Regions from separate parts of the Pseudomonas sp. LBUM1647 genome, predicted to be linked through region 1. Evidence: predicted binding sites of a transcription regulator. Region 1 holds the regulator's gene; each other region holds the start of a gene.
The links. Region 1 encodes sigma-54, which starts transcription at its own class of promoters, with help from an activator protein. Its sites were predicted from a motif close to ANTGGCATNNANNTTGCTNT; they were not measured.
Positions count from the first base shown of each region.

Region 2: ACA059_RS22355 (CmpA/NrtA family ABC transporter substrate-binding protein) is a predicted target of sigma-54. The motif match lies at 2,213-2,232, and genes of this name have one in related genera.
Region 3: ACA059_RS23805 (flagellar basal body rod protein FlgF) is a predicted target of sigma-54. The motif match lies at 2,163-2,182, and genes of this name have one in related genera.

Region 1 is NZ_CP166809.1:1,032,857-1,037,011, forward strand. It holds gene rapZ (RNase adapter RapZ) at 1-806, opposite strand, end outside; gene ptsN (PTS IIA-like nitrogen regulatory protein PtsN) at 809-1,273, opposite strand; gene hpf (ribosome hibernation-promoting factor, HPF/YfiA family) at 1,286-1,594, opposite strand; gene ACA059_RS04555 (RNA polymerase factor sigma-54) at 1,669-3,162, opposite strand; gene lptB (LPS export ABC transporter ATP-binding protein) at 3,347-4,072, opposite strand; gene lptA (lipopolysaccharide transport periplasmic protein LptA) at 4,072-4,155, opposite strand, start outside.
Region 2 is NZ_CP166809.1:4,869,564-4,873,718, reverse strand. It holds gene ACA059_RS22360 (ANTAR domain-containing response regulator) at 290-865, opposite strand; gene ACA059_RS22355 (CmpA/NrtA family ABC transporter substrate-binding protein) at 881-2,092, opposite strand; gene ACA059_RS22350 (quinone-dependent dihydroorotate dehydrogenase) at 2,323-3,342, shown strand; gene rmf (ribosome modulation factor) at 3,658-3,873, opposite strand.
Region 3 is NZ_CP166809.1:5,176,744-5,180,898, reverse strand. It holds gene phhA (phenylalanine 4-monooxygenase) at 1-109, opposite strand, end outside; gene ACA059_RS23810 (sigma-54-dependent transcriptional regulator) at 390-1,949, shown strand; gene ACA059_RS23805 (flagellar basal body rod protein FlgF) at 2,237-2,977, shown strand; gene flgG (flagellar basal-body rod protein FlgG) at 3,023-3,808, shown strand; gene flgH (flagellar basal body L-ring protein FlgH) at 3,861-4,155, shown strand, end outside.

The DNA of each region.
Region 1 (4,155 bases):
GCGTGGCCCAGACGCTCGGTCAGGTAGACGGAGCGGTGATGGCCGCCGGTGCAGCCAATGGCAATGGTGACATAAGCGCGGTTGCTGGCGGCAAAGCGGGGCAGCCACTTGAACAAGTAGGTGGAGATGTCCTGGAACATCTCTTCGACGTCCGGCTGTGCCGCCAGGTACTCGGCAACTGGTTGGTCGAGCCCGGATTGATCGCGCAACTCTGGCTTCCAGTAAGGGTTCGGAAGGCAGCGCACGTCGAACACCAGATCAGCGTCCACCGGCATGCCACGCTTGAAGCCGAAAGACTCCACCAAGAACGCCGTACCGGGTTCCGGCTGGTTCAGCAGGCGCAGCTTGATGGTATCTCGCAGCTGATACAGGTTCAGGTTGGTGGTGTTTACTTTGAGATCGGCGAGGTCGGCAATCGGTCCGAGCAGGGCGGTCTCATCGTTGATGGCCTCGGCCAGCGAGCGATTGGCATTGCTCAGCGGGTGACGACGGCGGGTTTCCGAGAAACGTTTGAGCAAAGTTTCTTCGTCGGCGTCCAGATAAAGCACATCACACTGGATATGCCGGCTGCGCACTTCTTCCAGTAGTTCGGGAAACCGCGACAAGTGACTCGGCAAGTTACGCGCATCGATGGATACGGCAACCAGCGGTTGTGCCAGCTCGGTGTGAATCAACGCGCGTTCGGCCAGTTCCGGCAACAGACCGGCGGGCAGGTTGTCGATGCAGTAGTAGCCGTTGTCCTCGAGAACATCGAGTGCGGTACTTTTACCTGAGCCGGAGCGGCCACTGACGATGATCAAGCGCATGATTAATGACCGTTTTGCTCGTCCAGGACAACCTGATACAAGGCTTCATTGCTCGGGGCGCTGCGCAGTTTTTCGCGCACTTCCTTGCGGTCGAGCATGCTGGCGATCTGGCGCAGTAACTCCAGGTGCGCATCGGTAGCGGCTTCCGGGACCAGCAGAACGAACAGCAGGTCAACTGGGGCGCCGTCGATGGCGTCGAAATCGATGGGTGCATCAAGGTGCATCAGGGCACTGATGGGCGAGGTGCAGCCCTTCAAGCGGCAGTGTGGAATGGCGATGCCGTTGCCAAAACCGGTTGAGCCGAGTTTTTCACGGGCAATCAGAGCCTCGAAGACATCTTGCATCTCCAGATCCGGCACTTCTTTGTGGATAAGGTTGGCAATTTGTTCGAGGGCTTTCTTTTTACTGCCGCCCGGCACGTTCACGAGGGAACGGCCGGGGGTCAGGATGCTTTCAAGTCGGATCATGGGTTGGGAGTGTTAACGACCGGTCGCGCCCTGGAGGAGGCTTTGGGTCTTTTCCTTATGCTTTTTGAGTTGTTTATCCAGCTTGTCGGTCAGTGCGTCGATCGCCGCGTACATATCGGTATGCTCCGCGTTTGCGACCACTTCATTGCCGGGAATATGCAGCGTGGCTTCGATTTTCTGCTTGAGCTTTTCGACCGTCATCGTGACCTGCACGTTGGTGATCTTGTCGAAATGCCTCTCTAATCGTTCGAGTTTTTCGCCGATGTAGGTGCGAAGAGGTTCGGTCACTTCCAGTTGGTGTCCACTGATGTTGACTTGCATACAGCTTCTCCTTCGTTGCCAGTGCATAAAGCGGCAGGCAGAAATGCCTGCCACTGGAACGCTGTGGCGTGGCTCTACATCAACCGCTTGCGTTCGCTCGAAGGCGCGATCCCGAGGGATTCGCGGTACTTGGCGACGGTGCGGCGAGCCACCTGAATGCCTTGTGCCTCCAGTAAACCAGCGATCTTGCTGTCACTCAACGGCTTTTTCTGATTTTCCGCGGCAACCAGTTTTTTGATGATCGCGCGGATCGCCGTGGACGAGCATTCACCGCCCTCGGAGGTGCTGACGTGGCTGGAGAAAAAGTATTTCAGTTCATATATGCCCCGGGGGGTATGCATGAATTTCTGCGTGGTCACCCGTGAAATCGTCGACTCGTGCATGCCCACCGCTTCGGCGATGTCATGCAGGACCAGCGGTTTCATGGCTTCGTCGCCGTATTCAAGAAAGCCGCGCTGATGCTCGACGATCTGAGTAGCTACTTTCATCAGGGTTTCGTTGCGGCTTTGCAGGCTCTTGATGAACCAGCGGGCCTCTTGCAACTGATTGCGCATGAAGGTGTTGTCGGCGCTGGTGTCGGCGCGGCGCACGAAACCGGCGTATTGAGCGTTGACCCGCAGTCGTGGCACGGATTCCTGGTTCAGCTCCACCAGCCAGCGCTCGTTGTCCTTGCGTACGATCACGTCGGGAACGACGTATTCGGCTTCGCTGGACTCGATTTGCGAGCCTGGGCGCGGGTTGAGGCTCTGCACCAGTTCAATCACTTGGCGCAGTTCGTCTTCCTTGAGCTTCATGCGACGCATCAGCTGGCTGTAATCGCGGCTGCCGAGCAGGTCGATGTAATCGGTGACCAGGCGTTTGGCCTCGACCAGCCAAGGCGTCTTGGCGGGCAACTGGCGCAATTGCAGCAGCAGGCATTCGCCCAGGTTGCGGGCGCCGATGCCAGCGGGTTCGAATTGCTGGATGCGGTGCAGGACGGCTTCGATTTCGTCCAGTTCGATGTCCAGTTCCGGGTCGAAGGCTTCGAGAATCTCCTCGAGGGTTTCATCCAGGTAGCCCTGATTGTTGATACAGTCGATCAGGGTCACGGCGATCAGGCGATCGGTGTCGGACATCGGGGCCAGGTTCAGTTGCCACAGCAGGTGGCTTTGCAGGCTTTCGCCGGCCGATGTCCGGGTGGTGAAGTCCCACTCGTCGTCATCGTTGCTCGGCAGGCTGCTGGCGCTGGTCTGGTAGACGTCTTCCCACGCGGTATCGACGGGCAGTTCGTTGGGGATGCGCTCGTTCCAGTCGCCTTCCTCGAGGTTATCAACCGTCGGGGCGGTTTCCTGGTAGGAGGGCTCCTGAATGTCAGCGTTGGGTTGCTGTTCGGCTTTGTCGGCCAAGGGGTCGGCGTTATCGAAGTCGTCGCCTTCTTCCTGGCGTTCGAGCATCGGATTGGACTCCAGGGCCTCCTGGATTTCCTGTTGCAGGTCCAGGGTCGACAATTGGAGCAGGCGGATGGCCTGTTGCAGCTGCGGTGTCATCGTCAGCTGCTGGCCCATTCTCAAGACTAGCGATGGTTTCATGGCAGGGGCTTAACACCTTATTCGCCGGCGCACATGCGCCATCCACTACAGGGCGCCGGAGCGCCAAACATAAGCAAATTATATGCCCGAAACTGCAGCGTTTGCCTAGAGCGCTGTAACAATAAAAAAATGTTGATTTTTTATCGAGACAAGCGCCCGAGCAACCAGCCAGACACCTCAGTGCTTACAGGCGGAACTCATGGCCCAGATACACTTCCTTGACCAAGTCGTTGGCCAGGATGGTGGCAGAGTCACCTTCGGCGATCAGCTGGCCATCGTTGACGATGTAGGCGGTTTCGCAGATATCCAGGGTTTCACGGACGTTGTGGTCAGTGATCAGCACGCCAATGCCCTTGGCCTTGAGGTGATAGATGATCTGTTTGATGTCGCCCACCGAAATCGGGTCCACGCCGGCGAACGGTTCGTCGAGCAGGATGAATTTCGGGTTGGTAGCCAGTGCTCGAGCGATTTCCACACGGCGGCGTTCACCACCGGACAGGCTCATCCCGAGGTTGTCGCGGATGTGGCTGATGTGGAATTCCTGCAGCAGGCTTTCCAGCTCTTTGCGACGACCGGCCTTGTCGAGTTCCTTGCGGGTCTCGAGGATCGCCATGATGTTGTCGGCTACCGAGAGTTTGCGGAAGATCGATGCTTCTTGCGGAAGATAGCCGATACCGGCCTTCGCACGACCGTGCATAGGCTGGTGGCTGACATCCAGGTCATCAATCAGTACGCGGCCCTGATCGGCCTGTACCAGGCCAACAATCATGTAGAAACAGGTGGTCTTGCCGGCGCCGTTGGGACCCAGCAGGCCGACGATCTGACCGCTGTCGATCGACAGGCTGACGTCACGCACGACCTGGCGGCTCTTGTAGCTCTTGGCCAGATGCTGAGCTTTCAGAGTTGCCATTACTGGGCCTTTTTCGTGTCGTTTTTCGGCTTCGGCTGGATCACCATATCGATACGCGGACGCGCCTCGGTGACCTTGCTGCC
Region 2 (4,155 bases), 3.0 Mb from region 1:
GGAGTCTTGAGCTTGCAGGTGGGGCGCCGCATCGGCCGCACCACCGGCCCCGGTCTGTGGGGCCAAAACAAAAAAACGCCGCCACCGGATTCGCCAAAGGGCAAATGAGGTGAGCGACGTCTTTGTCGTAGGTGGGGCAACCGCCGTTGGTTACCTGTAGTGATTACCTAGCGAGATCTGTGCCACATCCGGAATTTTTGTTAAGGCAAAAAGATCGCAGCCTTCGGCAGCTCCTACAGGGTGTACGCATCCCATGTAGGAGCTGCCGAAGGCTGCGATCTTTTGCTCTTCAACCCAACAACTCGCTCATGGCGATGATCTGCTCCGCCACTTGAATCAGCTTCTGCTGCCGGCTCATCGCCTGGCGGCGCATCAGGGTGTAGGCCTCTTCCTCGTTGCAGTCCTTCATTTTCATCAACAACCCTTTGGCCAGCTCGATGCGCTTGCGCTCGGCCAGTTGCTGGTCGCGGGCGTTGAGTTGGGCACGCAGGGCCTGGTCACTTTCAAAACGTGCCATGGCGACGTCGAGAATCGGCTGCAAGCGCTGTGCGTGGATGCCTTCGACGATGTAGGCACTGACCCCGGACTTGATCGCCTGACGCATCACATCGGGGTCATGTTCATCGGTAAACATCACAATCGGCCGCGGTTGGTCGCGGCTCACGAGCACCACTTGCTCCATCACATCGCGGCTCGGTGACTCGGTATCGATCAAAATCACGTCCGGACGCACCGTTTCGACGCGCGCGGGCAGGTCGATGGTCAGGCCCGACTCGTCAATCACCTCGAACCCGGCCTCGGTCAGGGCCGCCTTCAGGCGACCGACTTTCTTCGCGGTGTCGTTGATCAGCAGGATACGCAACATATTCGTAGCCTCCTGTCAGCGGCTGGCGAGAAGGGGCGAGCTGTCGCTCATCGCGTGCAACCTGAAACTGCGGGCATAGCCGGCGGGGTCCAGGCCATCCCAGACCTTTCCGTCGATCAACTGGCTGCTGCGCATTTGCTGATCACTCGCGGCCACACCGACGGCGGTGGCGGCCTCTCGATACAAGTCTAGTTGCTGGACCTGGCGGGCCACGCCCAGGTAATCCGGGTCGTCGCGCAACAAACCCCAGCGGCGGAACTGGGTCATGAACCACATGCCATCGGACAGATACGGCAAGTTGACTTCACCACCACCATGGAAACGCAGGGCGTGCGGGTCTTGCCAGCGATTACCCAGGCCATCGGCGTAGTCACCGAGCAATCGCGGTTCGATGCAGTCGAGCGGTGCGTCGAGGTATTCGGGCGCGCTCAAGAGCTTCGCGGTGCTGCGGCGATTTTCTGTGCTTTGTTCGATGAAGCGGCTGGCTTCGAGGATCGCCATCACCAGCGCCCGTGCGGTGTTGGGGTATTGCTCGACAAAGGCGCGGGTGCAACCGAGGACTTTTTCCGGATGATCGGGCCAGATGGTCTGGGTTGTGGCCATCGTGAACCCCAAGTTTTGCTGCACCGCGCTGGCGGACCATGGCTCGCCGACGCAGAAGCCGTCGATGCGCCCGGCTTGCAGGTGCGCGACCATTTGCGGCGGCGGCACGACCACGCTGTCGACGTCCTGCAACGGATGAATACCCTGACTCGCGAGCCAGTAATACAGCCACATGGCGTGGGTGCCCGTAGGAAATGTCTGGGCGAAGGTGAGTTTTGGGCGACTTTGGTGCACGTGCCGGTCCAGCGCTTCAGGACTGATCACGCCCAGAGCCTGCAAGCCATGGGAGAGGTTGATGCTCTGGCCATTCTGATTCAGGCCCATGAGCACCGCCATCTCGGTCGACGCGACACCACCGATGCCCAAATGCACGGCGTAGATCAAACCGTACAGGCTGTGGGCGGCATCGAGTTCGCCACTGACCAGTTTGTCCCGCAGGTTGGCCCAGGACGACTGGCGCTTGAGGTTCAGGGTCAGGCCATAAGGTTGGGCAAAGCCCTGCGTGGCCGCGACCACCATGGAGGCGCAGTCACTCAGGGCCATGAAGCCGAGGTTGATTTCGGTCTTTTCGGGGGCATCGCTGCCGTTTACCCAGGCCAGAGGGCCCGCTGTGGTTTCATTCATGGCTAAACACCTTCCAAAAAAAAAGCGCCGTACCGGGCTGCTTGCCAGGGCAAGGCCAAGTGACGACGCCTTTGTCTTTCGACTCATCCCGCCGTTGGCATGAGTGCTGATGTCAGTGACGGTGCAAGGCATATGCCATCGTTCGCTGATTTTGTCGCGCGCCTCGCCTGCAACCCCGATGCCCGGCTATAATCGCCGCCACTTTTCGTAGCCCAGAGTCAAACCCGCCCATGTACACCCTGGCCCGTCAGCTGTTGTTCAAACTTTCCCCGGAAACCTCCCACGATCTGTCCCTGGACCTGATCGGCGCGGGCGGGCGTTTGGGCCTCAACGGCTTGCTGTGCAAGGCACCGGCGAAAATGCCGGTGACCGTCATGGGCCTGGACTTCCCGAACCCGGTAGGTCTGGCAGCCGGTCTGGACAAGAACGGCGCGGCCATCGACGGTTTTGCCCAACTGGGTTTTGGTTTCGTCGAAATCGGCACCATCACCCCGCGTCCGCAGCCGGGCAACCCGAAGCCACGCATTTTCCGTCTGCCGGAAGCCGAGGCGATCATCAACCGCATGGGGTTCAACAACCTCGGCGTCGATCACCTGCTGGCTCGAGTGGCGGCGGCCAAGTTCAAGGGCGTGCTGGGCATCAATATCGGCAAAAACTTCGATACCCCGGTTGAGCGGGCGGTCGACGACTACCTGATCTGTCTGGACAAGGTCTACGCCCACGCCAGCTACGTGACGGTCAACGTCAGTTCGCCGAACACCCCTGGCCTGCGCAGCCTGCAATTCGGCGATTCGCTGAAGCAATTGTTGGCCGACCTGGCGACGCGCCGCGCAGAACTGGCGCTGCGCCACGGCAAACATGTACCTCTGGCGATCAAGATTGCGCCGGACATGACCGACGAAGAAACCGCTCAGGTCGCGCAAGCGCTGATCGAAACCGGGATGGACGCGGTGATCGCCACCAACACCACCTTGAGCCGCGTCGGCGTAGAAGGCATGGAGCACGGGGACGAGGCGGGCGGTCTGTCCGGCGCACCGGTTCGTGACAAGAGCACCCACACCGTGAAGGTGCTGGCGGCCGAGTTGGCCGGTCGCTTGCCGATCATCGCCGTGGGCGGCATCACCGAAGGCAAGCACGCGGCTGAGAAAATCGCTGCGGGTGCCAGCCTGGTGCAGCTCTATTCCGGCTTCATCTATAAAGGCCCGGCGCTGATTCGTGAATCCGTAGACGCCATCGCCGCCTTGCGCTAATCCCTGCGGCAAGTGCTTCTGTGGTGAGGTGAGTTATCTGTGGCGAGGGGATTTATCCCCGTTGGGCTGCGAAGCGGCCCCTGTTTTTCCAGCCACACCGCGTCCAATGGATTACGACGGCTTCGCCGCCGAACGGGGATAAATCCCCTCGCCACAGTCAAGCCCCCTCACCACAGGGGTCCATCGCTAAGTTTAGAGCAGGCATAAAAAAGGGCTCCTCGAAGGAGCCCCTGGGCCGAAGCCCGCCGCCCGGATGGGGCGTGCGTGGTAAGTCGTTACGTAATCAGATTGTCGTGTCGGAGTGTGTGCCCTGTGTTAGCCGACGGCGTGAAGTTCGTTGAGTCTATGGATTCCCGCAGTGCCGGTCATACCGTCCCAGTTGTCGCCGCGTCCTTCTCGCCAGCCGTTAATCCAGGCTTGGCGTACCGACGGTAGAGTAAATGGGCAAAGCTCACGGGATTTGCCACCAACGCCATATTGATATCCGCGCAAAAATGCTCTTTCCAACGGATCACGCTTAAGTCTTCTCATAGGGTGTTGCCCTCACTTGTTGACTGTATTTATCGCGTCGACCTCAATTGAGGTCTGGCAGAAAAACTCCTGCCGTTGGGGCTCGCTGCCGGCGTCGCGAGCCAAGGTGTTGACGTCATTGCGGCGTCAACCTGTATTGAGTTCTAACCAATGCGTCACATCGAGGGAATGATCGTTTTGTCATAAGGACGTAACGATAAAGATGGTATGGCGATAAGTAACACGATGTTGTCCCGTGTTTATTGGCAAAACCCCGGTATGATCAGCCCCGCGCTGCATGAT
Region 3 (4,155 bases), 2.7 Mb from region 1:
CTTTCAATTGGCGAGTGATCAGCGTGTTCCACACCGCATGTTCTTCGGCGGGGTAGTCGATAAAACCTTGCGCATCGGGCTCGCGAGCCACGTATTGCGTCTGCTTCATGCTGCTCTCCTGCTAGGGGATTTCGTTCTTGTTATGTCCTGCTATGGACCTAGAAATACCTCAAGAAATGCAGTGTTGCAGCACGCGAGTCGCGCCGTGCGTAGGAAAATTCATCGATTTTCGTAAAGTTTTCGTTACGGTATGGCTGTTGTGGCGCAGGGATTGGTATTTCCGGGTTTGAAATGGCGTGCAGGTGTCACATAATCTTGACGACAAAGTTGGCGCCTGCGCAGAAAATTCCTGGCTCAGGCCCTCGATCTCTCCTGTTTCGGGCCTTTATATGCGTATCAAAGTTCACTGCCAGAACCGCATCGGTATCCTGCGCGACATTCTCAACCTGCTGGTGGAGTACGGGATCAACGTCGCTCGCGGCGAGGTCGGCGGTGAGCATGGCAACGCGATCTACCTGCATTGCCCGAACCTGATCAACATTCAGTTTCAGGCGTTGCGGCCGAAATTCGAATCGATTGCCGGGGTCTTCGGCGTCAAGCGTGTAGGGCTGATGCCCAGCGAACGTCGGCACATGGAGCTCAATGCGTTGCTCGGCGCCTTGGAGTTTCCGGTGCTGTCGATCGACATGGGCGGCTCGATCGTCGCGGCCAACCGCGCCGCGGCGCAGTTGCTCGGCGTGCGGGTAGATGAGGTGCCGGGGATTCCGCTGTCGCGTTACGCGGAGGATTTCGACTTGCCGGAACTGGTGCGCGCCAACAAGTCACGGATCAACGGCTTGCGGGTGAAGGTCAAGGGCGACGTGTTTCTCGCCGACATCGCACCACTGCAATCAGAGCATGACGACAGCGAAGCCATGGCCGGCGCGGTACTCACGCTGCACCGCGCCGACCGGGTCGGTGAGCGCATCTATAACGTTCGCAAGCAGGAGTTGCGCGGTTTCGACAGCATTTTCCAAAGCTCGAAGGTGATGGCCGCGGTGGTGCGCGAAGCCCGACGCATGGCGCCGCTGGATGCGCCGCTATTAATAGAAGGTGAAACCGGTACGGGTAAAGAGTTGTTGGCGCGAGCCTGCCACCTGGCGAGTCCGCGGGGGCAGTCACCGTTGATGGCGCTCAACTGCGCCGGCCTGCCGGAATCCATGGCTGAGACGGAGCTGTTCGGCTACGGCCCCGGCGCTTTCGAAGGGGCGCGGGCCGAAGGCAAACTCGGTCTGCTGGAGCTGACGGCGGGCGGTACGCTGTTTCTCGATGGCGTCGGGGAAATGAGCCCGCGGTTACAGGTGAAATTGCTGCGTTTCCTGCAGGACGGTTGCTTCCGTCGTGTGGGCAGCGATGAAGAGGTTTATCTGGATGTGCGGGTGATTTGCGCGACGCAGGTCGACCTGTCCGAGTTGTGCGCGCGCGGTGAATTTCGCCAGGATTTGTATCACCGCTTGAACGTGCTTTCACTGCACATCCCGCCACTGCGCGAATGCCTCGATGGTCTGACGCCGCTGGTGGAACACTTCCTCGATCAGGCCAGTCGGCAGATCGGTTGCCCGCTGCCAAAACTCGCGCCAGCGGCGATGGAACGGCTCAGTCATTACCACTGGCCGGGCAATGTTCGGCAGTTGGAAAACGTGTTGTTCCAGGCGGTTTCCTTGTGCGAGGGCGGGACCGTCAAGGCTGAACATATTCGCCTGCCGGACTACGGCGTGCGTCAGCCACTTGGCGATTTCTCGCTCGAGGGCGGGTTGGACGAGATTGTCGGACGCTTCGAGAAAGCGGTGCTTGAGCGTTTGTACTCCGAGCATCCGAGCAGTCGGCAGTTGGGCAAGCGATTGGGGGTTTCCCACACCACCATTGCCAATAAGTTGCGTGAGTATGACGTTGGTAAGGACAATAGCTGAAGATTAAAAGATCGCAGCCTCGTTGCACTCGACAGCTCCTACATTGGAATGCGTTTCACTGTAGGAGCTGTCGAGTGCAACGAGGCTGCGATCTTCTGATCTTTGCCGCGAAGCGGCATAACACCGCCGGTTTTTCGTCTTCGACACAATTCTCCAATCCCTCCTGGCTCCCTCAAGTCCTTTGTTTGCCGGGCCCTGCGCCGCCAGAAAAAAGTTGGTCTGCAAATTGCTTATGGCTCAGCAGTACAGCAGTGGGCGGCAAACGTCCGGCATGCAGAGGAAAGAGTGTGGACAAGTACCTTTATGTGGCAATGACCGGCGCCAGCCAGAATGCACTGGCGCAGAAGGCTCATGCCAACAACCTGGCGAACATCTCCACCAACGGCTTCCAGAAAGACCTGGAGCAGGCTCGTTCGATGCCGGTGTTCGGTGACAGCTTTCCGGCGCGTGCGTTTGCCCTGTCCGAACGTCCGGCCACCGATTTCTCCCCTGGCGCACTGGTGGAAACCGGTCGCGACCTCGATGTCGCGGTGCAAGGCAATGGCTGGATCGCCGTGCAGAACCCTGACGGCGGCGAAAGTTACGTGCGCACCGGCAGCCTGAACGTCGACGCCCTGGGCGTGCTGCGGGCCGGCAACGGTATGCCGGTGATGGGCAATGGCGGGCCGATTGCCGTGCCGCCCGAGCAGCAAATCGAAGTGGGCGAGGACGGCACCATCAGTATTCGTGCGATGGGTGAAGGTCCGCGCGTGATGGCGGAAGTCGACCGCATCAAGCTGGTTAATCCTGACTTCAAGAACATGACCAAAGGCCTGGACGGTTCGATTCACACCAAGGATGGCAAGCCGGCGCAAGCCGATGCCGACGTCAAACTGGTGTCCGGTTTCCTTGAGTCGAGCAACGTCAATGCCGTGGAAGAGATGACTTCGGTATTGGCCCTGGCCAAGCAGTTCGAGCTGCACATCAAGATGATGAACACCGCCAAAGAAGACGACCAGGCCATGGCTCGGGTCTTGCAGATCAGCTAATTATCAGAACGTCGCGCCGTAAAACAGGCGCACGAGGAGAATCGAATGCTTCCGGCTCTATGGGTTGCCAAAACAGGTCTGTCCGCCCAGGACACCAACCTGACGACCATTTCCAACAACCTGGCCAACGTGTCGACCACGGGTTTCAAACGTGACCGCGCCGAGTTCCAGGACTTGCTCTACCAGATCAAACGCCAGCCAGGCGCCCAGTCGACCCAGGACAGTGAACTGCCGTCGGGTCTGCAATTGGGTACCGGTGTGCGCATTGTCGGCACCCAGAAAAACTTCACCGCCGGCAGCCTGCAAACCACCGAGCAGCCGTTGGACATGGCCATCGACGGTCGCGGTTTCTTCCAGATTCTGCAGCCGGACGGCACGACTTCCTACACCCGTGACGGTACGTTCCACCTGGACTCCAACGGTCAGATCGTGAACGCCAGCGGCTTCGCCCTGGAACCGGCCATTGTCATTCCGAATGATGCCCAGACCTTCACGGTCGGTCGCGACGGCACCGTGTCCATCACCGTTGCCGGCAACGCGGCATCCCAGGTGATCGGCAACCTGCAAACCGCCGACTTCATCAACCCGGCCGGTCTGCAGGCTGTGGGCAACAACCTGTTCCTGGAAACCGCTGCCAGCGGCGCGCCGCAAGTCGGTACCCCGGGCCTGGCCGGTTTCGGCACCACGCTGCAGAACACTCTGGAAACCTCGAACGTCAGCACCGTTGAAGAGATGGTCAACATGATCACCACTCAGCGCGCTTACGAGATGAACTCCAAGGTGATCTCCACCGCCGACCAGATGCTCTCGTTCGTAACGCAGAATCTGTAATCAAGTCTATGAGGCGGCCATCAGGTCGCCTGCAACACCGTGAGGTAGGGTCATGAATCGCTTTGTATCTGTTCTGGCACTGAGTGGGGCCGTCGTGCTCGCGGGCTGCGTTGCCCCGCCGCCCAAGCCCAATGACCCTTACTACGCCCCGGTGTTGCCGCGCACACCGCTGCCGGCTGCCGCCAATAACGGCTCGATCTACCAGGCCGGTTTCGAACAGAACCTGTACAGCGACCGCAAGGCGTTCCGGGTCGGTGACATCATCACCATCACCCTGAATGAACGCACCCAGGCCAGCAAAAACGCCAACTCGCAAATTGGCAAGAACAGCAAGACCGACATCGGTC